Linked DNA regions of Paraneptunicella aestuarii. The protein of the gene in region 2 binds, or shares a complex with, the protein of the main gene of each other region. Links are inferred from orthologs where the notes say so. Each region holds a gene or a part of one and is shown on either strand. Other genes may lie near its edges. The genes, in order: KIH87_RS07845 and lolA.

Evidence for each region.
Region 1: the proteins of lolA (region 2) and KIH87_RS07845 are in contact, whole or in part, in a cryo-EM structure (PDB 7ARM), measured with the Escherichia coli proteins. The link is inferred for Paraneptunicella aestuarii from one-to-one orthologs.

The regions. Positions count from the first base shown.
Region 1 is NZ_CP074570.1:1,876,047-1,893,455, forward strand. What follows is about bases 50-3,040. They hold KIH87_RS07845 (lipoprotein-releasing ABC transporter permease subunit), read left to right. Parts: upstream 50-913; coding sequence 914-2,167; downstream 2,168-3,040. Other genes in these bases: KIH87_RS07835 (lipoprotein-releasing ABC transporter permease subunit), read left to right, coding at 50-199; lolD (lipoprotein-releasing ABC transporter ATP-binding protein LolD), read left to right, coding at 221-913; KIH87_RS07850 (GNAT family N-acetyltransferase), read left to right, coding at 2,197-2,643; KIH87_RS07855 (DUF2919 domain-containing protein), read left to right, coding at 2,624-3,040. Outside these bases: more of KIH87_RS07835, read left to right, coding at 1-49; more of KIH87_RS07855, read left to right, coding at 3,041-3,151; KIH87_RS07860 (hypothetical protein), read right to left, coding at 3,279-3,692; KIH87_RS07865 (LysR family transcriptional regulator), read right to left, coding at 3,730-4,623; KIH87_RS07870 (GGDEF domain-containing protein), read right to left, coding at 4,843-6,069; KIH87_RS07875 (hypothetical protein), read right to left, coding at 6,095-7,333; KIH87_RS07880 (GAK system CofD-like protein), read right to left, coding at 7,454-8,683; KIH87_RS07885 (hydroxymethylglutaryl-CoA lyase), read right to left, coding at 8,846-9,823; KIH87_RS07890 (acetyl/propionyl/methylcrotonyl-CoA carboxylase subunit alpha), read right to left, coding at 9,827-11,857; KIH87_RS07895 (enoyl-CoA hydratase/isomerase family protein), read right to left, coding at 11,869-12,657; KIH87_RS07900 (carboxyl transferase domain-containing protein), read right to left, coding at 12,669-14,276; KIH87_RS07905 (isovaleryl-CoA dehydrogenase), read right to left, coding at 14,486-15,655; KIH87_RS07910 (MerR family transcriptional regulator), read right to left, coding at 15,652-16,047; KIH87_RS07915 (thiolase family protein), read left to right, coding at 16,249-17,409. UniProt on the Escherichia coli protein: Part of an ATP-dependent transport system LolCDE responsible for the release of lipoproteins targeted to the outer membrane from the inner membrane.
Region 2 is NZ_CP074570.1:2,894,337-2,906,499, forward strand. The notes cover bases 114-3,036. They hold lolA (outer membrane lipoprotein chaperone LolA), read right to left. Parts: upstream 1,942-3,036; coding sequence 1,285-1,941; downstream 114-1,284. Other genes in these bases: KIH87_RS11185 (replication-associated recombination protein A), read right to left, coding at 114-1,251; KIH87_RS11195 (DNA translocase FtsK), read right to left, coding at 1,944-3,036. Outside these bases: more of KIH87_RS11185, read right to left, coding at 1-113; more of KIH87_RS11195, read right to left, coding at 3,037-4,400; leucine-responsive transcriptional regulator Lrp, read right to left, coding at 4,577-5,059; ald (alanine dehydrogenase), read left to right, coding at 5,188-6,318; KIH87_RS11210 (cation:proton antiporter family protein), read right to left, coding at 6,429-7,991; KIH87_RS11215 (EF-hand domain-containing protein), read right to left, coding at 8,093-8,341; oxygen-dependent tRNA uridine(34) hydroxylase TrhO, read right to left, coding at 8,575-9,567; KIH87_RS11225 (GGDEF domain-containing protein), read left to right, coding at 10,183-11,331; KIH87_RS11230 (SapC family protein), read left to right, coding at 11,499-12,163. UniProt on the Escherichia coli protein: Participates in the translocation of lipoproteins from the inner membrane to the outer membrane.

The DNA.
Region 1 (17,409 bases), 1.0 Mb from region 2 along the record:
TAATATCAATGAGATTTTATTGATGCTGGGTGTACCTATGCATCTGTATTTGCCAGAAGCTCGCTTGCCTATTTTGGTTCAGAACCAGCAAGTTACAGCCATGATTGCGCTGTCATTATTGCTCTGTTTTAGCGCTTCACTTTATCCTGCGTATCGTGCTTCCAAGGTGAAACCAGCCAATGCGCTTCGCTATGAATAGCCTGATTTAGAAGGGAAATTAATGAGTTCAGTTTTACTTCAATGCCAACATCTTACTAAAACTTATTCGGAAGGCCCGGTTCCCGTTAACGTGTTGGATGATATTAGTTTCACTCTCAATGAAGGTGAACAGGTGGCCATTTTAGGAAGTTCTGGCTCGGGAAAAAGTACCTTGCTGCATCTGCTTGGGGCATTGGATAAGCCCAATTCTGGCTCTGTGATTTTTCAAGGTCAGGACATCTATCAATACAGCGAAGCGCAGCAAGCCCGGTTTCGTAATGAATGTCTGGGGTTTGTGTATCAACAACACCATTTGTTGCCGGAGTTTGATGCATTAGAGAATACGGCAATGCCATTGCTTATTGCAGGAAAGCCTCATAAACAGGCGATGCAGCAAGCAAAACTAATTTTAGAAAAGGTTGGCCTTGCTGATCGTATTTTGCACAAACCGTCTGCATTGTCGGGAGGGGAACGGCAGCGTGTGGCGATTGCTCGCGCTTTGGTAACTCACCCCAAGATGGTGTTGGCAGATGAACCTACTGGGAATCTGGATGACAAGACAGGTGAATCGGTATACCAGCTGCTTTTGGATTTGAAGCAGGAGTTTGCTACCAGTTTCGTCGTGGTAACTCATGATACTCAATTAGCCGCCAAACTTGATCGTACACTGCATTTAAGCAATGGTAAGTTAGTCAATTCCGGACAGGAGAGCTAAGTGAACGGTCTGGTTTGGCAACTCGCATTTCGATTCCGCAAGAGTAAAAAGCGCAGTGGGTTTACGTCGTTTATTGCTTCCTCGTCTACCGTCGGTATTGGTTTGGGATGTTTTGTACTGATATTGCTGTTATCGGTTATGAATGGCTTTGAACGTGAGCTAAAAGACCGTTTGTTAGTAGCGATTCCTCATGGTGAGTTGACTGCGGTTGACCCGGCTGGTTTGGCAGATTGGAAAAGTATTATTGAACAGGCTAAACGCCATCCTCAAGTGGTTTCAGCTCAGCCTTTTATTAAGGCTACGGCATTGCTACAGCGAGGCAAAAAAACAAAGGCCGTTGAGCTGACTGCGATTGATCCCGCTTTGTCTCATCAGAACGAAGCGGCGCATATGGTCAATGAAGAAGCTTGGCAAACTTTCATTGCGACACCTTATGGTGTGTTACTTGGTCGCAAAGTGCTTAAACAGTTGGGCTTAAGTGTCGGTGACAAAGTTCAGGCTCTTTTACCCAGAAGAAGTGAGCCTGGAAGTAGTGATGGCTTAAAATTGTCTGCGCCGGAAACCATTTGGTTAACTGTTGTCGGGGAAGTGTCTCTGGGGGGAGAGCTGGACAGTTTTCTCGCTTATATGCATATGGATTTAGCCGCTGAAACCCTTTCTATTGCACAAGGGGCGCAAGGTATACGGTTAAACTATGTTGAGCCTTTTGATGCCAGAATGACGACTCGTAGATTGGCCTATGAATTGTCGCAACAGGTATACATCTCTGATTGGACTCGTACTCACGGGCACTTATATCAAGACATTCAGCTAGTCAGATCGGTTGTGTATCTGGCGTTGATTTTAGTGATTGCGGTTGCCAGTTTTAATATTGTGTCTTCTCTTGTGATGTCGGTGAGTGAAAAGCAGGCTGAAATTGCCATGTTAAAAACCATGGGAGCCCGGTCGAACCTGATTGCCAGAGTGTTTATTTTGCAGGGCAGTTTAAATGGGGTAATTGGTGCGTTATTTGGTTCGGTCTCTGGTATTCTGGTGGCGTTGAATTTATCCGATATTGCTAAATTTATTGAGTCTTTATTCGGGGTAAAGTTGTTATCTGGAGATATTTACTTCATTGATTTTCTGCCGTCATTACTGCTTTGGCGAGACGTGTGGATTACTGTATCTATTTCGCTGCTATTAAGCGTACTTGCTACCATTTATCCTGCTCTTAGAGCCAGTAAAGTTGAGCCTGCCAAAGTGCTCGGTCATTAGTCACGCTGTTTTATATAGAGAATATTCATATGACAATGCAAGTTCATTTTGCCCGTAGTTCTGATGAATGGGAACGCTGTTATCCTGTGATGAAACAGCTTCGTCCACAATATGATTTGGCTTCATTTTGTGAACAGATAGCGGTTCAGGTGCAAGAGGGGTATCAACTTGCCTATGTCGAAATGAATGGTCAGGTTATCGCGGTTGCCGGGTTTGTTATTGCGACCAAGTTAGCGTGGGGCAAGCATTTGTATGTAGATGATTTGGTGACGGATGATAACAAACGTTCAACAGGTGCAGGAAAGTGCTTGTTAGATGCGCTAATTGAATTCGCCAAGTCTCAGGATTGTCAGGAATTACATTTGGACTCAGGCGTGCAGCGGTTTGAAGCGCATCGTTTTTATTTGCGCGAAGGAATGCACATAACGAGTCATCATTTTCAGCTAAGATTAAAGGATGAAGTTAGACGTGGCTGAATCCGGGATTATTCTTCCCATTCAATGTTACGACGAATTAGGTCGTATTAAACCGCCATCCTTGTTATGGCTAATTGTGCTGTTGTGCGCAAAGGCTTATTTCATTCTGATTGTGTCATTAAGTAACTTTCAGGATCGCTCCTTGTTACTCTCTGTGTTTTACCCCGATACCAGAGATTTCTATTTGAATCTTGTGTTGGGAATACCGGGCGTTGTCGCCGCATTGATGGTGTCCTTTAGAGAAACCTGGTTAAAGCTAAACTGGCGTTTTATGTTTAGTTTGGTCAAACCTATGTTATTGCTGTCTCTTTTCGGTGATTTGGCGTTGCATATTATGATGGCTATGGATGTTCATTGGCGGTTTGTTTGGTCAATAGCTTTGTCTATTGTTGTTGTTGTGTTGGGTATTATGTATTGCCTGCGCAGCAAGCGACTGGCTTATTTTTCCGAAGACTGGAGAACTTTTGAGGAACCCGTTATGGAAGATAAAGCTAGCGATATAAAGTAGCTCGGGAAAAATTCCGGAAGTTTGGATAGCAGGTATAGAAAACACTGAGGGCAACAAAATGAAACCGGCATTTACGGTAACTCTTTCTTATGTCCAGCCCTCATTTCCAACTTCAATTTCAGGTTAATTATTGAGTGGAATTGGATAGCGCCTGATCGAAGTATTTTTTAATGCTGATATTGCTGTCGTTTACCAAACGCTGATAGCAAATTCCGGCAAATGCATAGGACTTTCCAGCGTATTCCAGCACAACATAAGGCGCGTCGGGATCGGCTTCATCATAACTCCATTCACCACCAACCAGCTTGCGGAATACTTCACCAACGTAAGCACCATAGAGATTACACAAGGTAAAAACGGCCTTGTCTTCAAGCGCTTGATCTTTATATCGACCTAACCAGCTTAGCAATACATCATCCACATATGAGATGCTTTCTGGAGTACCATTGAGTTTTACGTTGAATTCATCATGAGTGGTACTAATGGCATCTTGCGCACTGTCTGCCATTAGTTGATTTAGTTCTTCGCGTGTCATCCGCATTTTATTATTACCACCTGTCAGTCGTATTGTTATAAGACTATTGGGTTATTTGCCTCTCAGCAAGGATCATTTCCGTTAACATCCGGGTTCCGGGCCCCATTCTATCAGGATGTGGATTAACCATCGACACCACAATGCGCCTGAAACTACTTCCTTTTATGGATAATTGTGCCAGTGAGCCTTTTTTGAGCAAGGGCTGAACATAATGCGTTGGGAGCCAACAAAAACCAATACCTTCATGTAAAAGCTCAATAGCAGCGTGAAATTGGCTCACTGTCCAACGTTGTTCGGCCTTTAGCCATCCACGATTCTCAACAGGACTTTTGCCAGTGTCTTTTATCACTATTTGAATGTGTTGCAACAATTCTTCTGGATCTATTGGAGATTCCAGGGTTGCGAGAGGGTGTTCAGGATGGCTCACAGCGATAAAATCAACCTCGACCAGCGGTTCGTATAAATGCCCTTTGGGAATGTTTGCTGTGAGTACGATATCCGCCCAGCCTTCAGTAATGGCTTCTTCTGTTCCTGTGAGCACGGTATCAATAATTTTTAGGCGACTGCCACGGCAGTCATGTTGAAATTGCTTGAGAACAGGCAATAAATACTCTCTTGGGAAAGCCAAATCTAAAGCAATGGTAATTTCAGGCTCCCAACCCTGATTAATGTTTTTAGCCAGTTCTTCCAAATCCTGAGCTGATTGGCTCAAGATCCGGCTTCGACGCAACATGACTTCACCCGCCGGTGTTAAAAAGGCTTTTCGACCTTTGACTTCAAGTAGTTGCACATTGAGCTGATCTTGTAACTTGGCAACCGCATGGTTTAAGGAAGACTGACTCTTATTCAGAAGCTTTGCCGCATGAGCGTAACCACCGCTATCCACTACGGCTTGCAATATACGCCACTGTTCCAGCGTCGTTTTGGTGCGATACATTAAGTGCCTGACAGTTCGATTTTTTGGAATGATTGGCTTTTATGCTAGTGATATTCTTTCTGTTAGGCAAGTTACTTGAACTTGAATTGGAATAAAATAACCCCGAATACTAAGCTGTCGTGGACTATTATATGGGAGTCTTTAACTGAATATCTGCTAAATCAATCACATCCTTGCAAACCAATACCTGTTTGTTGACAGAGATAGATTGTTGGAACTTTATTTCTGCACATTGTTCCTGCCCGCTTTTTTGGCTTTGTAGAGAAGCTGATCGGCGGATTTCATGGTTTCGTCAAATGTGCTTTGTTTGTCTTTAAATGCGATGCCAAAGCTCATGGTGACATGAACTACCTTTTGTTGTGTTCCAGAAGATGGTTGTTTTAAATCCTTTTTCTTCGGTTTTTTGTCTGGGCGCTCTGCCTGACGGATCACCATAGGATAATTGGCAATGCTTTCCCGCAATTCATCTACAATATCAAACACTTGCTCCGGATTTTTACCGGGAAACACCAAGGTGAATTCTTCACCGCCGTAGCGATAAGCTTTGCCGCCTTTTGACACTCTGTTGAGCTGTTGTGCCACCATTTTTAGCACCTGATCACCTACGTCATGACCATAGGTATCGTTAAAGGATTTAAAGTGATCAACATCAGCCATCACAATGCTGTAGTTATTACCAATCGCTCGGGTGAATTGTATGAGTGCTCGGCGTGAAGCTATGCCCGTCAGATCGTCCTTGAATGCCATATTATGGCTATCGAACAATACAACGATGGAGCTTGCGACGGAAAATAACAGGCTGGCAAATCTCAGGACTTCGTTATTTTCGTAAAGCTGCAATATGAACATCATAACAATCATGCTTGCCAGTAGAGAATTACCGAGGCTGGCTTGCGTTAACATTCTTACCAGCAAGACCAATAGCAATATGGCAAATAGCAGAATTTCTGTGGTGCTGAATTGTGCGCGCCAGTGGGGTAGCCATTGATATAACGTGTTAGCCCAGTTTTGATATAGGTTGTTGCTTTGTAGATCTTGCCAGGTGAGTAAGGTAAAAGTGGCAACGGCAACCGCTATGAATAAGGCGATATCTTTCAGGACATTATATGGTCGTACTGCTTTGTTGCGCTTCCAAATGAGTACACCCAGGCAGCTGGCTACCAGTGGTAATAGCATCCAGGTTGTTAACCCTGTGTATTGATGAATGTCTGGTTTATCAAGGGAAAACAGCAGCAAGCTCCAAAACCCTGCGGCATAGACCAGGCGGCTGTGGTTAAATTGCAAAGCCAAAAGCAAGCTAATCCCTATTGCAACGTAAGGTAGCCAGCTTTTGCCATTTAACCAAAACAGGGTCTCGGCAGGAAATTGGGAAACAACCGTAAAGCCAAAAATGAGGATGATAAAAGGCAGTAATACGTTATTCAGTAATTCAGTCCAATATCTCATGGAGAGCTTAAAAATCCTTTACGTCTTAAAAGCGATACTGGACGACCCCTAATAATTGTTGCTGACGAACATTGGGATCCCAATACCATTGCATTCGATTGGCTTGAAAAGAATCAAGATACAAATACTCAAGACCCAATTGTATATTGTCCTGCCAATCATAGCGATAGGAAAGGGTGAGAGCATTGCCATCGCCGTTGTTATTGTCTTGCCAGTACATGTCCTTATCAATGGTTTTGAAATCATCTATACGGGCGCTAACACGATGTTGACCCGATTTATAACTCACCATAGCGTACCAAGCCGTAAAATCGACATTCACTTTGCCAACGCCCATTGAGGTATTTCCATCCATTATCTGGGTGATAAAACGCCATTCCTGATTGAAACGATATTGCCAGGCAAGGCTATGGAAGATGGTTTTCCAGGCGTACTGCCCACCACGAGCCAGTACGGTTTCATCGGCTTGGTTATTGTAATGGTAGTAACGCAGGCGGGAGGTGTTTTTGTAATCCCAGTGAGCACCTACATAAAAGCCCCAGTTGCCATCAATTTCACGATAGGGATCGACCCAGGAAGCCTGTTTTTCCATAATGCCACCGGGTGCAATGGTGGGGTAATTGGCAAAGGGAACCACTTCATTGAAAAGCGTCTGTTTGTCATGTAGAGCCCAACCACGCCAACTCAAGATAGTACCGGTAGTGTCATTTGCCTTAAATACAGAACCCAGTAGAGTAAAGGTGTGAGGGCTGTTATGTGCTCTTCCGGGACGAATCAACTTTACTTCTGTGCCGATAGTTCGCAGTTCTTCTCCTATCCAGCTATTAATGGCTGAATTGGTATAGTTATAAGGAGATAACCAGCCAATATCAGGATTCTCCAAACTCATTTCCGGGTAGAACATCCCGGCTTTAAATTGCCAACGATAATCAGGAGACCAAACAGGCGTGTATTTGATGAATGCCTGACTGAAATGAGTGAACGATTTAGGCGAGTTGGTATGGTTTAACACCGCTTCCACTGAGGTGGTGGCGGTGAGATCTGAGTTTATTTTCAGCAACGCTTGAGCGATGGAGGCATTGTGTTCATCGTCGTAACGAAGCAAGCTCGTGCCTTTATACAGATAGCTTTTCTCGGAATCTGAATTTAACGCGATTTGACCTTGAACCAGTCCCTGAATTGACGTTTCTGCCTTACTCGTGAAACTAATACACAATATAAATACAGTGGTGAGCAGTTTAAGATAAGATTTATTGTTATTCATATTATTGATCTTCACGGCACAAGTTTCGCTTTCTACTGATAGAGCATTGTAAACTCTAAACTTTGTTTAATGTAATGGTGTAGTACGTTTCTATTGTACGCTGAAGTGGAAGAAAAAGTTTCACACCAAGGATAATAAAGTTTGTGTCAGCTTTTCCGGGTCATACTTTTCTGGAACATGCTTGTTTGAAGAGGGGGAGGGCAAGTGTTCCTCTGATACCAAATCAGCACGAATAATTTGAATGCCTGATTGCTGCCATTTTTCTGTGGATATATTGCCGGTGTAGTATTCATCGTGTTGATCAAGTAACACATGAGTAAGCATTCCGTTATATGGTGATGATTTTGCATCCCTTCCAGAACGGTTTTGGTTTAAAAACTCAAGCAATTTATTGATGCTTTGCTCTGTCGTCAGTCCAATCGATTCAGGATCTTTACCCAGATTAGGGACATATACTTTGGGATTTCCATTGACTGCGATGGCGTCGCAAACACCGGTAGGCATCAAATTAGCCAGCAGACTGGAGTAGAAGCTTCCGGGTGGAAAACAAATAAGCTCGGCTTGTTCTATTTTGCTTTGTATATCTTGAGATATAGTGCTTTTCACTTCATGTCGTTCATTTAAAGCATGAGAAAGAGTGATGTTGTTTATTGGGCTGTTGATGGGAGGGTGTTCTTTTCCTGTTATTAAATGCTGGCCAATCAGCGTGTCGCCATTTTCCAGTTCCGCAACCAGATGATGGTTGTCTTCAACCGTTAAAGCCACTGAGCCTCTCACGGCTACCAGTTTTGAGAACAGATATACAATAGGGTCGATTTGTCTGTCGCTGTTCAGATAACCGCCGGTCAGGATCAAGTTGCCAATACTGGCACCTCGCAAATCGAAATTATCAGGTTTGTGTTTTCCGAAAGAGGCGAGTTGTTGCTGAATGAGCTGGCGCATAGGCTCAGATACAGCAGCGATTAATGGATGACGACCTTGAATAAGAGCATCAAGTTCTTGCTGCAATTCCGCTTGATAGGCTTTTTTACTGAGCCGATAAATGAACAGTTCATATACTTCTGGCATGCCTTTAGTGCCTTCATCTGCCAGTGCCATAAGGCGAGCTCGTAAATCGCCAATTGCAGGCATGGAAAAGGCCTTTCTGAGTTCTGCGGAACTGCCACCAGAATCGAAAGGAGTCATCAAGTGAGTAGAATTGTGGGTGTAATTCTTTAAGCGGCGGCAGAACTGATGGATAGCCGTGCCGCCCGTAAAAAACAGGACGTTAGGCCCAAGGTCAGGGGCTTTACGATAGCGTTCCAGACGAACATGATCCGGAATTTTGATTGTGCGTTTTACGGTATGCAATGTATTTAAGTATTTATTTTATTGTTTTTGTTAGCGCTTAAGCTGTTTACTTTAGCAGATGAAAGAAAATAGAACAGGGCGATTACATTGTTTTACACAGCAAGACTAAGGAAAAACAAGCAGGGGAAAAACAGTGCGAGACATGCTCGCACTGTGAAAAGATTAGAATGTCGTTTTTACCATATTCTGTGGTGCGACATTGCCATACATAATGGCTTTGGCTATTTTCGATTGTGGATCTTTGCCGATGGCTTTAGTGATATCGCGGCCGACCTGAGCTAATTGCGCCAAATCAATACCTGTTTCAATCCCCATACCATGTAACAGATACACCACATCTTCTGTACCCACATTACCTGAAGCGCACCCAGCATAAGGGCAACCGCCCAGTCCAGCGACTGAACTGTCGATAGTGCTAATCCCCATTTGCAGTGCCATCAGGATGTTACTCAAGGCCATACCGAAGGTGTCGTGAAAATGTACCGCAACTTTCTCGACAGGCACATGCTCAAAGACAGCACTTAACATGCGTTGTACTTTAATGGGTGTACCTACGCCGACGGTATCGCCCAGCGATACTTCGTAACAGCCAAGGTCGTAAAGAATCTTGGCGACTTCGGCAACTTTGGCTGGTTCAACTTCACCTTCATAGGGGCAACCAACAACACAGGAGACATAACCACGAACAGGTATGCCTTTTTCCTTTGCTGCTTCAATAATGGGTACGAAACGTTCGATACTTTCCGCAATTGAACAGTTAATGTTCTTTTGAGTGAAGGTTTCCGAAGCTGCGCCAAATACCGCAATTTCGTCTGCACCGCATTCTACCGCCGCTTCAAACCCTTTCATATTAGGTGTTAGGGCGGTGTAAACTACACCGGGCTTACGAGTGATTCGTTTGAATAGCTCGGAACTGTCTGCCATTTGAGGCACCCATTTGGGAGAGACAAATGCACCTGTTTCGATTTTCTTCAAACCTGCGTTGGCGAGCCCTTCAACCAGACGAATTTTGTCTTCCAGTTGAATGTCGGCTTGTTCGTTTTGTAATCCATCCCGGGGGCCCATCTCAAAAATGGTAACACTGTTGGGGTACCTCTCAGAGAAAGACGACCCTGAAAACGAGGGTGAAACTGAACCCATCAATTATTCCTCTTCTGCTTCAAATGCTAGTAATTCGGCACCACCATCAACCAGATCACCTACCTGATAGAAGAACTCTGTTACTTTTCCTGTTGCCGGGGCTGTTAACGCGTGTTCCATTTTCATTGCTTCCATGATCATAAGCGGCTGGCCTTTTTCGACAATGGCATTGGTTTCTACCATGAGTTTTACAACCGTGCCATTCATTGGAGCAGTAAATCCTGCGTTACCCTCATTGTCTTCGTCTAAACCCAAATCCGGTTTGTGCTCTGCAAAATGAATAACCAATTCATTGGTATATAACGATATTCCAATGTCATCATTGGCAATGGTGACAGTTTGTCGATGCCCATCGATGTTTAACTGTAGCAGGTCATTTTCTATTTGCGCGGAAATTTGCGAGGTTTTTTCACCTGCTTTGACGACAAAACGACGTCCTGCAGTGTTGCGACTTGCATTGTCTTCCAATTGCATTAAGGAAACCGTATAGATTTCGCCAGATACATCCAGGCTTAAGGTCTGCTCATGGGTTTCATTAGCGCGCCAAGCGTTGGATAGCTGCCAGGGAGAAAACGGATCGTTGTTATGGTTTGCAATCAAGTTCTCGGCCTGTTTTTGCTTATCCAATATCAGCGCCACCGCCATCATGGGCAAATACTTCTCAATGTCTTTGCTCTGCTCAACGAAAATCGCATCGTGATGCTTGTCGATAAAGCCAGTGTCCAATTCTGCATTTCTAAAGGCCGATGTGCTGGCCAGGTTGTACAGAAACGGAATGTTGTTAACCAAACCTTTAATGCGATATTCACTTAAGGCTTTGGTTAAACGGGTTAGCGCTTTGTCGCGGTTTTCATCCCACACAATCAATTTGGCGATCATGGGATCGTAGTAAACCGATACCTCATCACCTTGCAGAACACCGGTATCAACACGCACATGGCGATTTTCGACTGGCGGTTGCAAGTAAGTCAGTTTGCCGGTAGCAGGTAAAAATTCATTGTTAGGATCTTCGGCATACACGCGCGCTTCAAAGGCATGACCATTGATGGAAAGCTCTTCCTGTTGCAATGGCAAAGGCTCACCATGAGCGACACGTAACTGCCAGGAAACCAAATCTTGTCCGGTAATCATCTCAGTCACAGGGTGTTCTACCTGCAAGCGCGTATTCATTTCCATGAAGTAGAAAGAACCGTCTGAATCCAGCAAGAACTCTACCGTGCCTGCGCCCACGTAATTAATAGCTTTAGCGGCTAATAACGCTGCTTCACCCATCTGCTTGCGTAGCTCTTCGGTCATGCCGGGAGCGGGGGCTTCTTCAATGACTTTTTGGTGACGACGTTGTACTGAGCAGTCACGCTCAAACAAATAGACACCGTTGCCTTGTTGGTCACAGAACACCTGAATTTCAACGTGACGAGGCTGAGTCAGATATTTTTCAACCAGCATATGGTCATCGCCAAATCCGTTCATCGCTTCACGCTTGGCAGCTTCCAATGCAGATTCAAATTCATTGGCCGACCAAACCTGACGCATCCCTTTACCACCACCGCCAGCAGCAGCTTTAAGCAGGACAGGATAACCCATGTCATCGGCGTGCTTTTTCAATGTGGCTGGTGCTTGATCATCGCCATGATAGCCAGGAACCAGAGGTACATTGGCTTCTTGCATGATTTTCTTGGCGGCAGATTTGCTGCCCATCGCTTCAATCGCGCCAACAGGAGGGCCGACAAAGGTGATGTTATTGGCTTGGCATAAGTTGGCGAAATCGGCGTTTTCAGACAGGAATCCATAGCCGGGATGAATGGCATCAACACCCAAAGATTTCGCAACTTCGATGATTTTGTTACCTAGCAGGTAGCTTTCTTTTGCTGCCGAACCACCAATGTGAACTGCTTCATCGGCATGTTGTACATGCAATGCGTGAGCATCGGCGTCGGAATAGACCGCAACTGTGGCGATCCCCATTTGTTTGGCGGTGCGAATTACGCGACACGCAATTTCACCCCTGTTAGCAATTAGTAATTTCTTAAACATGCTCGATCCTCTTAGCCTTTAAGCCAGTTTGGCGAACGTTTTTGCAAGAAGGCATGTAGTCCTTCCTGACCTTCTTCAGACACGCGAATATTGGCGATGCGTTTACTGGTTTCTTCAGCCAGAGCCTTGTCGATAGGACGATGAGCAACATCGAAAACCAACTGTTTCGCTTGTGCGACTGCCGCTGGGCCATTCTTCAAAATGTTACCTAGAATATCGTCGATAGTGGAATCCAGTTCTTCTTCGGTAACCGCTTCGCTTAATAACCCGATACGACGCGCTCTGCGAGCAGAGAACACTTCGGCTGATGTGAAATAACGGCGAGCGATACGTGCACCAATGGCTTCAACCACATAAGGGCTGATGGTTGCTGGAATTAAGCCTAATTTAACTTCACTTAAGCAGAACTTGCTCATTTTGCTGCCAATGGCAACGTCACAGCAGGCAATTAAGCCTACCGCGCCACCAAATGCTGCACCTTGTACACGAGCAATGGTTGGTTTGGGCATGAAGTTCAATTCCCAAAGCATATCTGCCAAGGCATTGGCGTCTTTGAGGTTTTCTTCGTAACCATATTCAGCCATACGACGCATCCAGTTCAGGTCAGCGCCTGCGCAGAAGCTCTTGCCGTTAGAAGCTAAAATCATGGCTCTGATAGAGTCATCGCTTCCTACTTTTTTGAATGTTTCGGTTAGTTCAGCGATCAACACATCGTCAAAAGCGTTGTGCTTTTCCGGCTTATTCAGGGTAACTGTGGCAACGCCACGTTCGTCAACAGAGAGTAATACTGATTCAGACATTGCTTAATTCCTTACATTCTAAATACGCCGAAACGGGTTTCTTCAATAGGCTTATTCAGTGCTGCGGATAAACTTAAGCCTAATACGTGGCGTGTGTCAGCCGGGTCGATAACGCCATCGTCCCATAAACGGGCAGACGCATAGTAGGGATGACCTTGCTGTTCGTAGATGTCGATAATAGGTTGCTTAAAGGTTTGTTCTTCTTCGCTCGACCATTCTTCACCGGCACGTTCTTTTTGTTCGCGTTTAACCTGAGCCAATACGCCAGCGGCTTGTTCGCCACCCATTACCGAGATACGGGCATTAGGCCACATGAACATAAAGCGAGGATCGTAAGCACGACCACACATGCCGTAGTTACCCGCACCAAAACTACCCCCGATCAAAACGGTGAATTTCGGTACTTTGGCACAAGCTACAGCCGTTACCATTTTGGCACCGTTTTTAGCGATACCACCAGATTCATATTGTTTACCAACCATGAATCCCGTGATGTTTTGCAAGAAGACCAATGGAATGCCGCGTTGTGCGCATAACTCAATAAAGTGAGCGCCTTTCAATGCTGACTCAGAGAACAGAATACCGTTGTTAGCGACGATGCCGACCGGGTAGCCCATGATACGAGCAAAGCCACAAACCAACGTCGTCCCGTACAGTGATTTAAACTCGTCAAATTCAGAGCCATCAACGACACGGGCAATGATTTCTCTTACATCAAACGGTTTGCGTGTATCTTTCGGGATGACGCCATAGATGGTTTTTGGGTCGTACAGCGGCTCTTGTGGTGCGCGGATATCTAACGTGGCGGGTTTCACGCGATTCAATCGGGCGACGGCGTCGCGAGCCAGTTGCAATGCGTGATGGTCGTTGTTTGCCAAGTGATCCACTACACCTGATGTACGACAGTGAACATCACCGCCACCCAGTTCTTCCGCTGTGACGATCTCACCGGTGGCAGCGCGTACCAGAGGTGGCCCACCAAGAAAGATAGTCCCCTGATTTTTAACGATGATAGATTCGTCTGCCATGGCGGGTACATAAGCCCCTCCTGCGGTACAGGAGCCCATCACTACTGCGATTTGCGGGATGTTTTGCGCTGACAAATTGGCCTGGTTATAGAAAATACGACCAAAGTGTTCTCTGTCCGGGAATACATCGTCCTGGCGAGGCAGGTTGGCACCACCTGAATCGACCAGATAAATACAGGGCAGGTTGTTTTGCTCTGCGATCGTCTGCGCCCGAAGGTGCTTTTTCACGGTTAGAGGGTAGTAGGTTCCGCCTTTAACCGTAGCGTCGTTGGCGACGATAATACATTCCTGACCTGAAACTCGCCCGATACCGCAGATAATACCGGCTGCTGGCACGTAATCTTCGTACACGTTCCATGCGGCTAATTGGGAGAATTCCAGAAACGGAGAACCCGGGTCGAGCAGAGCGTTAATGCGTTCTCTGGGTAATAGCTTGCCTCTGTCGGTATGGCGCTTGTTAGACTGTTCACCACCGCCCAATTTGATTTGAGCGATTTTGTCTCGCAGGTCGTTAACTTGAGCCAGCATGTGCTGCTCGTTGTCGGCGAAATCCTGCGATTTGATATTAATTTTTGTTTTAATTTCTGGCACTTGAAGCTCCTGAAAAGGTGCGACAGTTTATATACAAAAGCCTGAGAGCTGTTTTTAATGGCTTACTCAGGCTGTTAATGTTGTTTTGAATGATGGTTAAAAGGTTAGAAGACCGTTCTCGGCATGGATGCCGAGATTCGAGCGTTCATGGATGAACTTGCAGCGTGTCTTCGATCTTTTAACCATTATTCAGTGTATCTGTAATTGACTTACTCAGACTCTTTAAACAATTCACGGCCAATCAACATACGGCGAATTTCAGAAGTCCCTGCGCCGATTTCATACAGCTTGGCGTCACGTAACAAACGTCCAGCCGGGAATTCATTGATATAACCGTTACCGCCTAACAACTGAATGGCATCCAGTGCCATTTTGGTGGCTAGTTCTGCGGAATAAAGAATGGCACCTGCAGCGTCTTTACGCGTGGTTTCGCCACGGTCACACGCTTTTGCAACAGTGTAAACGTAAGCGCGAGCCGCATTCATTTGCGTGTACATGTCAGCGATTTTGCCTTGAACCAATTGGAATTCACCAATAGATTGTCCAAATTGCTTACGGTCATGAATATAAGGCACAACCAAGTCCATCGCCGCTTGCATAATGCCCAATGGGCCGCCAGACAATACCAAACGCTCGTAATCCAGGCCGCTCATCAGAACGCGAACACCGCCGCCCAGTTCACCCAGAATGTTTTCTTCTGGTACTTCGCAATCTTCAAATACCAATTCGCAGGTATTGGAAGAACGCATACCTAATTTGTCCAGTTTTTGCGCACGGCTAAAGCCTGGGAAATCACGTTCAACCAGGAAGGCGGTAATGCCTCTTGAACCGGCTGTAACGTCAGTTTTTGCGTAGATAACATAAGTGTGGGCGTCAGGGCCGTTAGTGATCCACATTTTGTTGCCATTCAGAATGTACTTGTCGCCTTTCTTCTCGGCGCGCAATTTCATGCTGACAACGTCTGAACCGGCATTAGGTTCACTCATGGCTAACGCGCCAATGTGCTCACCTGAAACCAATTTTGGAAGGTATTTTTCTTTTTGTGCTTCGTTACCGTTTTTGTAGATTTGGTTAACGCACAGGTTAGAGTGAGCGCCGTAGCTCAAACCGATACCGGCAGAAGCGCGGCTGATTTCTTCCATGGCAATAACATGAGCCAGATAGCCCATATCGGCACCGCCGTATTGCTCAGAAACCGTTACACCTAACAGACCCATTTCGCCCAGTTTTGGCCAAAGTTCATTTGGGAAGTAATTCTCTGCGTCGGCCTTTTCAGCTAACGGTGCAATTTCACCTTGAGCGAAGGCGTACACGTGATCGCGTAACATATCGACTTCTTCGCCAAGGCCAAAGTTCAATGTTGGGTATGCTGCATTCATTCGTTTGAGCCTCCGTTTAACTCAGCTAATTCTTCGCGACAACGTAGTTCAACGTCGTCCAATTCACTCATTAACATTTGGATGTCTTCCATTTGCTGGGTCATGATGGCCCTTTTTTCCCTGGTCATCTTGAGCATGGCCTCTAATTGCGGCCTTGAGTTTGAGCTATCATCGTAAAGCTCAAACAGTGTTTTCACTTCTGACAGAGTAAAGCCAAGGCGTTTCCCTCTCAGAATTAACTTTAAGCGAACCTGGTCTTTTTTTCTGTAGACCCTGTTTTGCCCAACACGCTCTGGCGCAAGTAAGCCTTGCTCTTCATAAAAGCGGATTGAGCGAGGAGTAATATCAAATTCTTTTGACAACTCCCCAATGGTATAGGTAACTTCTGACATTGTTCTCACTTTACGTTTACGTAAGTGTCAATTTACGTAAAGGTAAAGTATGCTAGTAAACTCGTCAATAAAGATTTTTGGTAAGTAAAGCTGACAATTTTTAATGTGCGTTCATAAAGCTGTACGAAAGGACTAACTACTCTTCATTTAAAATTGTGGTATGTTCGCGTCCAGCTATAAGACATCGGAGAAGAAGAGAGTATGAGTAAAGACGCGATTGTTATTGTTGCTGCAAAGCGCACTCCAATGGGAGCCATGATGGGGGCTTTGTCTCCTTTGACTGCGACTGACCTGGGTGCGGAAGCAATTAAAGCGACCATCGAAACAGCGGGCGTAGATGCTAACGTTGTTGATGAAGTTGTGATGGGGTGTGTATTACCTGCCGGGTTGGGACAATCTCCAGCCAGACAAGCGTCTTTAAAAGCTGGCCTGCCTTTGTCTGCCGGTGTTACTACTATCAATAAAGTGTGTGGTTCGGGTATGAAAGCCGTCATGATGGCACATGACCTGATCAAAGCTGGCTCTGCTGAGGTTGTGTTAGCGGGTGGCATGGAAAGTATGAGTAATGCACCATACATGTTGCCTAAAGCGCGTGCTGGTTTCCGTATGGGGCACGGTGAGATCCTGGATCACATGATGAAGGATGGCTTGGAAAACGCCTATGACGGTCAGGCGATGGGCTGTTTCGCGCAAGGCACAGCAGATGAAGAGAATATGACTCGTGAGCAAATGGATGAATTTGCTTTGTCTTCATTAGCCAAGGCGAAAAAAGCCATTGAAGACGGAAGTTTTGATGCTGAAGTTGCATCTGTCACGATTCAGGATCGCAAGGGTGCTGTTACCGTATCTCATGACGAGTCTCCGGGCAAAGCCATGCCAGAGAAAATTCCTGGTTTGCGTCCTGCGTTCAGAAAAGACGGTACTATTACGGCTGCAAACTCCAGTTCCATTTCTGACGGTGCTGCCTCGTTGTTGGTCATGAGTCAGGCCAAAGCGGAAGAGTTGGGCTTGCAGCCATTAGCTCGCATTGTTGCTCATGCAACGAATTCCATTGAACCTGAAAAATTCACTGTTGCGCCAGTGGGGGCGATGCAGAAATTGATGGAAAAAGCGGGTTGGAATTTGGCGGACGTTGATTTGTTTGAAATTAACGAAGCGTTCGCGATGGTAACCATGTTGGCAATCAAACAGCTTGAACTGGATGCGGATAAAGTGAATGTTCACGGCGGCGCATGTGCTCTTGGTCATCCAATCGGTGCGTCTGGTGCACGTATTTTGGTTACCTTGTTACATGCCTTGAAGCTACGTGGCCTGAAAAAAGGTGTTGCGTCATTGTGTATTGGTGGCGGTGAAGCAACGGCT
Region 2 (12,163 bases):
CTTTTCCAAGCCTCGTTCAGATGGAGAATAAAACTTTGTTGCTCGTAAATGCTCAGGGAAATAGTTCTCGCCAGCAGCAAAAGCCCCCGCTTCATCATGAGCATAACGATAGCCCTCTCCGGCACCCAAGCTCTTCATCAACTCTGTAGGCGCATTACGCAAATGCATAGGAACATCAGCATCAGAAGTGTCTTTCGCTAAACTCATCGCTTGTTTAAACGCGGTATATACTGCATTACTTTTTGGCGCACAGGCACAATACAAAACGGCTTGGGCAATCGCTCTTTCACCTTCTGCAGCGCCCACTCTGTGGTACACATCCCACGCATTGAGGGTCAATTGTAATGCTCTGGGATCGGCATTGCCAATATCTTCCGAGGCAATCGCTAAAAGCCGTCGGGCAATCGCGGTAGGTTCTGCGCCTGTTACCAATAAGCGGCAAAACCAGTATAACGCGCCGTCGGGAGATGAGCCTCTAACGGATTTATGAAAAGCGGATAGAAGATCATAATAATAATCTCCGCCCTTATCAAAATGCGCCATTTTATCGCCCGAGGCATGAGCAATATGTTGCTTATCAAGGCTTTTACCGCTCTCTCTAAGCTGCAATGCTATCTCCAGAGTGTTGAGAAGCTTACGCCCGTCACCACATGCCACTTCAACTAATAGTGCTTCGGCGTCAGATTCAATAGTGACAAGCTCTGAATTGTCTTCACTATATTTCTTCAATGCACGATGAATTAGCTGCTTAAGCCCATCAGCATCAAGCTTTTTCAACACATAAACACGAGTACGGGACAAAAGAGCATTGTTTAATTCAAAGGAAGGATTCTCAGTAGTTGCACCGATGAAAATCACCGTGCCATCTTCAATAAAGGGTAAAAATGCGTCTTGCTGAGATTTATTAAAACGGTGGACTTCATCCACAAACAATATGGTTTGTCTGCCAAAATCTCTGGCATTGCTCTTGGCGTTATCAATAGCCGCTCGAATTTCCTTAACCCCACCGGTAACTGCAGAGATTTTTTCAACCTGAGCATCAATGCTATGAGCGACAATCTCAGCCAAGGTCGTCTTGCCAGTTCCCGGAGGCCCCCACAAAATCATGGAATGAGCATTGCCAGAACGAATGGCTTCATAAAGTGGTTTACCGGGCGCGAGAATGTGCTCCTGACCTACATAGCCATCAATAGAAGTGGGTCGTAATAGAGCTGCAAGGGGTTTTGCCACATCGCCAAACTGGAGTTCCATTAGCTATGAACCACGTTTAGTGTTATCTGAAAATCAACGCTGATCATCAAGTTCAAAGCCTGATGGCATACTAAAAGTAAAACGCTGAGAAGAAATCTCTTGATTCTGTTTAATATCAGAAAAAATCAGCTGATTGCGCTGCTCTTGCTGATCAAGAATGATCAATTGTGACAACACACCATCATCAAAAAACAAAACAAGCTGCTTGATTGACTGATTCTCCGATTTGGGGGTAATCATAAACTCACCTTCGTTCACTTTAGCAACCTGATAGCCATCCCAAATATCGGAATTGGGCTGAGCCAACAACATAATAGGGTGATCTTTCACCGAATGTTGCTGATCCAGAGCAATCACCTGCTCAACAAAAGGATCGATGTGCCAAAGGGTTTTGCCATCGGCAATCAAGGTCGCTTCATTGGGCGGTAACACTTCCCAGTACAGCTTTTGAGGCTGCTGTAAATTGATAATTCCTTTTGCTTCTTGCAACAACTCGTTGTTTGCATCCATCACCTTTTGCTCAAAATGAGCAGAATAAGTGTGTAACTGCGATAACAAGTGCTTTAGTTCTTGAGCAGATGAATCTAGCTTCTCTTCCCCATTAAGAGCAAACACGCTGGTTGAGATAGCGATAAACAAGAATCCACTAATGATGTTTTTAAATTGTAGTCTTCTTACTATTTTTACCATTTTTAACCTCTGGGTGGTGGTGGCGCCAACACATCTCTATTGCCGTTATGCCCCGGAGCACTCACAACACCGCTTTGTTCCATTTGCTCAACTAACCGGGCAGCCCGGTTATAGCCAATTCTAAATTTACGTTGCACGCCCGACACTGATGCTCTGCGCGTTTCTGTCACAAAAGCCACGGCTTCATCATAAAACGGATCTAATTCCTGATCTCCGCCATCAGGTTGCTCACCGGGTAGTAATATCTCGTCATTAGATTCACCCGACAATATTTCATCAATATATTGCGGCGTACCTCGCGATTGCCAATCAGCAACCACTGCATGAACTTCATGATCATCAACAAAAGCACCATGAACACGAGTAGGTACACCCGATCCCGGTGGTAAATACAACATATCCCCCATGCCCAACAAAGCTTCGGCACCTTGCTGATCCAGAATGGTTCTGGAATCAATCTTGGAAGAAACCTGAAAGGCAATACGGGTAGGAATATTAGCTTTAATCAAGCCAGTGATAACATCAACAGAAGGTCGCTGAGTAGCCAGAATCAGGTGGATTCCCGCCGCCCTGGCTTTTTGAGCAATACGGGCAATGAGTTCTTCAACTTTCTTACCCACAATCATCATCATGTCAGCAAATTCATCCACGACAACGACGATACTGGGAAGTTTTTCCAACTCTGGTGCTTCTTCTGCCATAGATTCGTTTGGATTCCAGAGAGGATCCTTAATAGGCTGCCCATTCTCTTTCGCTTCCAGCACTTTGGCGTTATAGCCTTTCAGATTACGCACCCCCAAAGCTGACATTAAACGATAGCGGCGCTCCATTTCCCCTACACACCAGCGCAAGGCATTAGAAGCCTCTTTCATGTCGGTGACAACTTCTGCCAACAAATGTGGAATGCCTTCATACACCGACAATTCCAACATTTTAGGGTCAATCATGATAAAACGAACATCTTCTGGCGTAGACTTGTATAGCAAGCTCAAAATCATAACGTTCACGCCAACGGATTTACCTGAACCTGTTGTACCAGCCACCAGCAAATGCGGCATTTTTGCCAAATCCACAACCACAGGGTCACCAGAAATGTCTTTACCAAGCACCATGGTTAAGCTGGACTTCGCATTTTCAAAATATTCGCTGCTAATCACCTCTCGCAAAAATACGGTTTCGCGATGCTTATTGGGCAATTCCAAACCTATGTAGGATTTACCCGGAATAACCTCAACAACACGCACAGAAAGCGCAGACATGGCTCTGGCCAAATCCTTGGATAAGCCGGAGATCTTGCTGACCTTAACTCCCGGAGCCAGATCCAGTTCAAATCGAGTAACAACAGGCCCGGGATACACGCCAACCACTTGAGCCTGAACACTAAAATCAGCCAAAGTTGCCTCTAATAATCGAGCGACCGAATCCAGCTCTTCCTGAGAAATAGGCTCTTTGGTTCGATTAGGCTTGTCTAATAATTCAAAAGAAGGCACATCACCTTCTGGCATGGGCCGGTTACCAGCTACCTTTTCACTTTCCTGTGGGCTAATTACTTTTGGCGTCTTGGGAGCAGTGGATACTTCTCGATTTACCGAAGCACGTTCTTCATTGGCACTATTAACCACTTGGACAGTGACGGGCGGTTCCCTTTCAGGAATAGCATCATACTCGTCCATTTCCTCAATCATGGTGTCCGACAGTTCTTCAGCGTTATTAGAAAAGAACCCTGATTTTTTAGGTATTTCAGGGTCGACTCTCATGGTCGTAATTTCAATAGATGAGGGTTTGTTTTTGTCAGTTAAAGCCTGACCAGAACGAGATAAGGGATTGGGTAACGACTTAATTTCTTCAATCGTACTGGGCAACCGATAAACTTTTTTAGCAGTAAAAATACTAAAAGCCCCCAGCCCATCAATAATGGATAACCAGGAAATTCCAGTTAAAAGCGTAAATCCCGTAGCTAAAAAGCATAACAGCAATAAGTTCGTACCAACGATGCTAAAAAACGGAATCAGTGCATGGCTAATAGCTTCGCCAACCATGCCTCCGGAAGATACGGTAGCCAGGTCATCAAAATTAATACTGGATAAGCCAGCCGCCCCCAAAATACAGAGGATTGTACCAATCATCCGCAGCGCTATGGTCAAATAATCCAGTTCTAAAATATCTTTTGCGCGTTGAAATATAAACCAGCCCAACAGAGCAATAGCAAAAGGAAAGGTGTAAGCAATAACGCCAAAGATCCATAGGCTAATATCAGCAAGCCAGGCTCCAACAGGGCCACCGGCATTATGAACATGCTCATTAAAACCCGTTTGACTCCAACCGGGGTCAGCCGAATCGAAGGTGGCGAGTGCAATAAAAAGAAACAAGGCAAAGGCTGTGGTGATTATCATCCCCACTTCTAATACCCTTTGAATGCCTGTTAAGCGCGACTTAGGACGTTCTATGAGTTCCATCATTTAGTATTATCGTTATTCTCGCCCATAAGATACCAAGCCATTGAAGAAAAGCCCAGTCAGGACAAGGTATTTGTGCCATATGGAAGTTATTTATTTGCCTCTTGCACAGTTAATAACCGTTATTCGTGAAAATCCAGGTGGAATAGACGATTTTATCCACTGTTGGTAAACACGCACTAATAATTAATTTTAATGCGCGTTGTCTGTTTAACCTCTTCCATTACCACATAAGTTCGAGATTCGCTTACTCCAGGCAGTCGTAATAAAACGTCTCCCAACAATCGACGATAAGAAGACATATCGGCAACACGAGCTTTAAGCAAATAGTCAAAATTCCCAGAAACCAGATGACACTCCTGAATATCATCCAGCTTTTTTACCGCAGTAGAAAATTCTTCAAAGATATCTACCGATGTTTTAGTCAAGGTTATCTCTACAAACACCAGCATTGCTGCCCCAACCTTGTCTGGCGCAACGGTTGCATGATACCCCGAGATATAACCCTGACTCTCCAACCTTCTAGTCCTTTCCAGGCAAGGGGTTGGGCTTAATCCTATCTTCTTGGCCAGTTCCACATTGGAAATTCGGCCATTCTTCTGTAACTCGTCTAGAATGCGTCGATCAAGGCGATCGAGGCTTTTTGGCGTTTTAACCAGCATATTTTATTCTAAATATATTTCAATTTTCAGTGTTTAATGCTGCTTTGTATCAAAATAGAGAGCAAAATGCTAATTAAACTTCACTACAATCTGCGCTTTATTCAATAATGAATTCATAGGTGAAAATCATGTTGGTTGGTGTACCAAAAGAAATTAAAAATCACGAATATCGTGTCGGCCTTACTCCATCAGCAGTCAAAGAATTTGTGACCCACGGGCATCAGGTGCTTGTGCAAAATGATGCGGGTCTTGCAATAGGCTTTGATAATGAGCAGTACGTAGCCGCAGGCGCACAGATCATTCAAACAGCAGAGGAAATCTTTGCAAAGGCTGAAATGATTGTAAAAGTAAAAGAACCACAGCCTAACGAGTGCGAAATGCTGTCTGAAGGCCAAACGCTTTACACCTACCTGCACTTAGCGCCGGATCCAAGACAAACAGAGTTATTGGTTAAAAGTGGCGCAACCTGTATTGCCTATGAAACAGTAACCGATCGTCACGGCGGTTTACCTTTGTTAGCTCCTATGAGCGAAGTCGCGGGACGTATGTCTATTCAGGCTGGCGCACACTTTCTGGAAAAAGCCCATGGTGGCAGCGGCACGTTGTTAGGTGGTGTTCCGGGCGTTGCACCAGGTAAAGTATTGATCATCGGTGGCGGTGTTGTTGGCACAAACGCGGCCAAAATGGCCTTAGGCGTAGGTGCTGATGTCACTATTATGGATCGTTCACTACCTCGCTTGCGTGAACTGGATGATATTTTTGATGGTCGCGTGAAAACTGTGTACTCAACGGTTGATGCCATTGAACAATACTCTTCAAAAGCAGATGTGGTTGTTGGCGCAGTATTAATTCCTGGCGCGGCAGCTCCAAAACTGTTAACCAAAGAACATATCATCAACATGAAAGAAGGCTCTGTTCTGGTTGATGTTGCCATCGACCAAGGCGGTTGCTTTGAAACATCAAGAGCCACCACTCATCAAGATCCGGTTTATATTGTAAATGGTGTCGTTCATTACTGTGTAGCCAACATGCCAGGCGGCGTAGCGCGCACTTCAACAATGGCGCTAAACAATGCAACATTGCCATTTGGTATTGCATTAGCGAACAAAGGGCCAAAACAAGCCATGCTGGACGACCCACATTTGCTAAATGGTCTAAACGTTCATAAAGGAAAAGTAACCTACAAAGCGGTTGTGGATGCTTTGGGTAAACAGCTGAATCTGGAATATATGGATGCCAGGGAAGCCTTGTCTCTGTAACAAGAGCTTTTTCAGCGTTTTATAAAACACGATGTTCGATAGAAGAAGCGCCTGAAAAATCAGGCGCTTTTCTTTTTAAATAAAGGATGTTGCTGCAAAGCAGATATTCATCAGTCAATAATTTGCAAACTTTCTTCGGCAAAGCCCGCCCCTACCTCAGTATAAAAGTTGAAGACTTTATGAATGCCCGATGCCAACAGATGTTCACGCTCATCTTCAAAACGTGCCATAGCCGCGATTTTGCCTTTATATCCAGCAGAAACTAATTGCTGACAAATATTGTCAATATCTTCAATTGAAGGCAGCGCCAACAGAATAAGCTTGATATGGGTCACATCAATACGTTCCCATAAGTCAGCGTCTTCTGCATCACCACAGATAACCTGCTTTCCATCCGACTGTAATTGCGACACCCGTTCACTATCAGCATCCAGCCCCCATACGGATTCCCCAGCAGCATGAGACAAGGCTTCAAAACTGCCTTTTCCTACCCGCCCCATACCAATCACCAGAATAGATGCATTGCCCGGCTTAACATAAGCATCTTCTGGTAAACGTTGCTCACGTTCGAACTTGACCAGATAAGGTTTAAACAGGTTGTATCCTCTATGGGCGAAACGATAGGCAATACTGGTAAAGACAAAAGACAAGGAAACCGATATCGCGAGGATCACCAACCAGTCCTTCTCTAACCAGCCCTGTTTCACACTCAATGCCACAACAATTAAGCCAAATTCACTAAAATTGCTTAACACTAATCCAGCAAGATAAGAGGTTCTCCCCCTGAGTTTTAACGCATTGAATAATGAGAAAAACAGCAAATACTTAATCGGTAAAAGCAGGCAAATGAATGCCGCCATCGCCAGCATAGGTAATGTTGGAATGGTAATAAAACCAATAGACAGGAAGAAACCGATAAGGAAGAGGTCTTTAAAGCCCAGCAATGACTTGGCCAACTCGGTACTTTTTACATGGGAACTGAGTAAAATCCCCATAATTAATGCACCTAAATCCCCTTTCACATCAACCAAATTAAATAATTCATATCCTCCCAAGGCCAGGAAGAATCCGGTCAGTGGTAGAAGTTCACCGTGTCCTGCGGCATTAAGAAGACGATCAATCAGCGGACGCACAAAAATCAATAGTGGCAACCCTAATGCCAGCATAGATGGGATTTTACCCGTTGCCAACGCAAGAAAGACAACCGCGATGATATCTTGCATAACCAATATCGCTATCGCCAGTTTGCCATGCCGGGTTTTCATTTCCCCACTGTCTTCCAAAACCTTAACAATACAAACGGTACTGCTAAAGCTAAGAGCAAAACCTAATAACGTTGCAGTTTTCCAATCCAGCACTTCAAAATAAGCCAATCCCCATGTCATGTATAACATGGAAAAACTGGCAAAAAGCACTATCCAGAAGAAAGCAGATAATCCTGTACCTACCCATACTTCCGTTCTAAACAAGTCTTTTATGTTTAGTTTCAAGCCAATAGTGAACAACATGAGCGTGATCCCCAAATCTGCAAGCAGCTGCAAATTAGGATCAGGAGTTATACCAAAGAAATTGAGAATGAAGCCTGCGCACAAAAAACCGATCAACGGTGGCAAGGAAAGAAATCGAAATACAAATCCACAAACAAAAGCGACAAAAATCCAAATAAATTCCATGAGGGCTTAAACACCTTAATGGTTATGGTCAAGAGTACCTATTTGCTTGACGGTCAGAACAGCCAGCCGTCGACGGCTGGCGTAACAAAAACGAGATAAGTTTAGTATTCCCACCAGGAATTCTGCCACCAGGACAAAAACTCGTCGAAATCAACTGCCCCATCATTATTCTCATCAATAATGGAAAAACCTTCTCTCGCCTGGTGTTCTTTAACTTTTGGTGACAGCACTTTTAAGAGCTCAAAAAACTCTTGCTCATCAATGCAACCATTATTGTCTTTATCAAAGAACAGAAAGTCTTCTCTGATTTTTTCAATTTGTTGTTCTGTAAGTGCTTTTGCTTCCGACATGATTATTTATCCAATTCTAATTTTGCAGGTAATAATAAAGTGTTCCTTTGTTCATTGTCCATTTGATGTCGTTAAAATGCTAGAGGCTGTTGATCTTAATTCGTTACAATACGTTGAGTTAACGCAATTTTTGTTCAACAACCATGCGAATTAGGGAAAGAATAAAGAAAGGATTTCAAGGCAGAAAAAGTAGCTACCAGAAAACTGGATAGCTACTTAAATCAAAGAGAATATCAGGAACCCGCTTTAGCGGCTGCTCTTTGAGCCTTACGAATTTCAGACTTGCGACGACGTTTTTCAAACGTTGCCATACGAGCTTCATTGCCAAGATGCTCTTCTTGCCTCTCTCTGGCAAGCTGTACCTGTTTTTCTCTTTCACGGAAGCGCTTTAGCTGTTCTTCAGAATGAGTACCATGACAACGAGGGCATGAAACACCAGCTTCAAACAATTCACTTTGCTTGTCTTCCTCAGTTATCGGTAAGCGACACGCATAGCACTGATCATATTTAGACTTTTGCAAATCGTGGTCAACAGCAACGCGATTATCGAAAACAAAGCAATCGCCTTCCCATAGAGACTCTTCTTTTGGCACTTCTTCCAAATATTTTAAAATCCCACCTTCCAGGTGATACACCTCTTCAAAACCCAGCTCTTTTAAATAGGCAGTGGACTTTTCACAACGGATCCCACCGGTACAAAACATGGCAACTTTCTTGTTTTTCGCAGGATCAAGGTTGTCTTTCACATATTGAGGAAATTCACGAAATGTTTGGGTTTTGGGATCAATCGCGTGCTTGAAAGTGCCTATTTCTATCTCGTAATCATTACGAGTATCAATCACTGTCACGTCGGGATCAGAAATTAAAGCATTCCAATCTGCTGGCTTAACATAGGTGCCAACGGTTTTACGAGGGTCAATGCCCTCAACACCCATAGTGACAATTTCATTTTTAAGCTTAACCTTTGTGCGATAGAAAGGCTGCTCTTCGTCGAAGGATTCTTTGTAGGAAACCGGTTGAATGCGTTCATCACTATTTAACCACGCCAGTACAGCATCAATTCCTTCTCGAGTACCAGAAATCGTGCCGTTAATTCCTTCCAACGCTAACAAAAGCGTTCCTTTAACACCACTTTTCTCCATAACATCCTGTAAAGGCGCTCGCATTTCCTTATAGTTTTCTAATGTGACGAACTTATATAACGCACATACAACGTATTGAGACATTGTCTTACCTCTTAGCAATCTGGAACGTAAAACCAGGGCTCTAGGCCAATTTTTAAAGCGCGGCATACTACCGGATTTAACCCGAATATGCCATTAAAGCTTGTTTGACTACCATTTATAGTAGCTTGACATTGTACGTGAAAGCTCATGTTCCACAGAGCTGTTAGTATGATTGCTTACACATTAGTATAACTATGGGTATATAAAAGTAAGTTAAACCAAGTACCGCAAGTTAAGCATTTTGTTTAATTATCAACGCATTAAACCATACCCAGCACTAAGAAAAAGTTTCACAAACATGACAACGATCAATTTGCACATGATCTTTTGCACCTTTTTAAGCTGGATAACTCATCAATTTTATTGGTAATATAATTTCTCGTAGACTATATAGTTATGTACAAGGTGAACATCATATATAGTCCTTGGAGTCTGTTGATCTTTAGTAATCATTTTTGCAGCAGCCCGTACCGTTTGCATAAGGCAGTATGAGTATCTCGATTAACAAGCTCTAAAAGCAGGGAATAAAATCATAGCTGCACTTGTTGAGAGCAGATTTAAGCAGTTGCCACTCTCACAGTATGGTTAAACTGGGGCATAAGCCAAAGCAAGATTATGACTTTTATCATGAGCCTGTTGCGTCGCTATTTAAACGCAGGTCTAAACCAACATAATAATCCGGAAATCAACCGTAAAACCTTCATGGTGAACCTGTTCGGATTAGTTGGATTGATACTCACCACAATAATGGGCACAGCTGCTATGCTCAATGGCAACTATATGCTGTGTATAGCACTGTATTTAACGGGTATGAGCTACCTGCTCAGCTATCAATTACAGAAGTTCACCGGCAACAAACAAATTTACTCATCCATTATTCTTTATTCCATGTTTGGCTTTTTGATTTATCTTGTCTACTCAGGCGGGGTTGCCAATACCGGGCCACTGTGGATATTTATGGCGGCTCCTGTCGCATTATTCTTCGACGGACTAAAGAAGGGATTAATCGATATCGCTATTTTTATTGGCGTGATTAGTTTGATGATGTTTTATCCTGACGACGCACTTATTAATACTCATTACACAAGCGAGTTTAAACAGCGCCTGCTTTACTCTTTCTTATCCGTTACTTTTTTATCTGCCTATTACGAATATTCCAGACAACGTTCATTTGATTTTATGTTAAGAATAAGCCGCAAGTTTGAGCAAATGGCTAAATATGATCCGCTCACCCACTTGCCAAACCGTCGTGACGCAATGGACAAGCTGGAATATGAGTATCGCCGCATTGAACGAAACCTGACGCCAGTAGCATTGATTTTAGTAGACGTCGATTTTTTCAAACGGATCAACGATGCACATGGCCATGCTGCGGGAGATAAGGTACTGGTAGATTTGGCCGATTTGTTCAAGCATATTATCCGCAAACAGGATACTGTCGCTCGTTGGGGCGGTGAAGAATTCCTCTTTATTTTGCCGCAAACAAACTCAACTCAAGCATTGGTTGTAGCTAATAAAATCCGCAACAATCTTGCCAAAACAAGCTTTGACTACGAAGCGAATGCATTCAATATCACGGTGAGTATGGGTATCAGCGAAGTAAACGCGAAGGTTTCCATTGAAGCGGCAATCAAACAGGCCGATGATTTTTTATATCTTGCCAAGAAAAACGGCAGAGATCAGTTTCAGCCTCAACCGGTTGTGTATCAGACAGAAAGCTCTTCCAACAACTCCTCAGACAGAAACCGTTCCTTTTCTGTATAACCCACTTACAATTGGGGAGAAATCATATTCGCTCTCCCCTTGAACCGCTTTTTAAACACCAAAATCAGGTAAAAATCTAATAAGACGGTTGTTAATTTTAATAAGGTCGTTACTATGTCGCATATTTTGCAAATTAACCATACATCATTTACATCATTGGAAAAGTAATGGCTAAGGTCGAACAACTAAATAGTAACTCACATCGTAAAATTAAAATTAAAACCAACCGCGACGTAAGCGATTTGCAAGATCAAAGCATTTTGCCTTTGGTACTTGCAGAATTCCCACAAGCCGCTATTGAATTCCCTATCTGCTTTATCAAAAATGCTCAAAACGAAGACATCCAGGTGGTTGCTTTGATGGGTATCGAAAGCAAGGAAAACCTGTTTGTTGTTGACGGCGACAAATGGAATGGCGCGTATATGCCGGCTCGCTATACTCACCGTCCTTTTGGTTTGGTACAAAACCCGGATGATAAATCAAACTTCGGCATTGCTATCAATGTTGAAAGCAACCTGGTTAATGAAGAAGAAGGCATTGCGTTATTCGACGAAGAAGGCAAAGAAACCGAGTTCCTGGTTAAGCAAAAAGAAGCAATGGCTGCTTACTTGCAACAAGAGCAAATGACGAAAGCATTTGCCAAGGAATTAATGGATAAAGGCTTCCTTGTTCAGAAGCAAATCAATGTAAAAGTACAAGATCAACAATATGATATTGATGGCGTTTACATTGTTGATGAGAAGAAAATCGACGAATTGTCCGACGAAGAGTTTCTGAATTTACGTAAGCGTGGCTTGCTAAACCCAATCTTCACTCACCTGATTTCAATGCG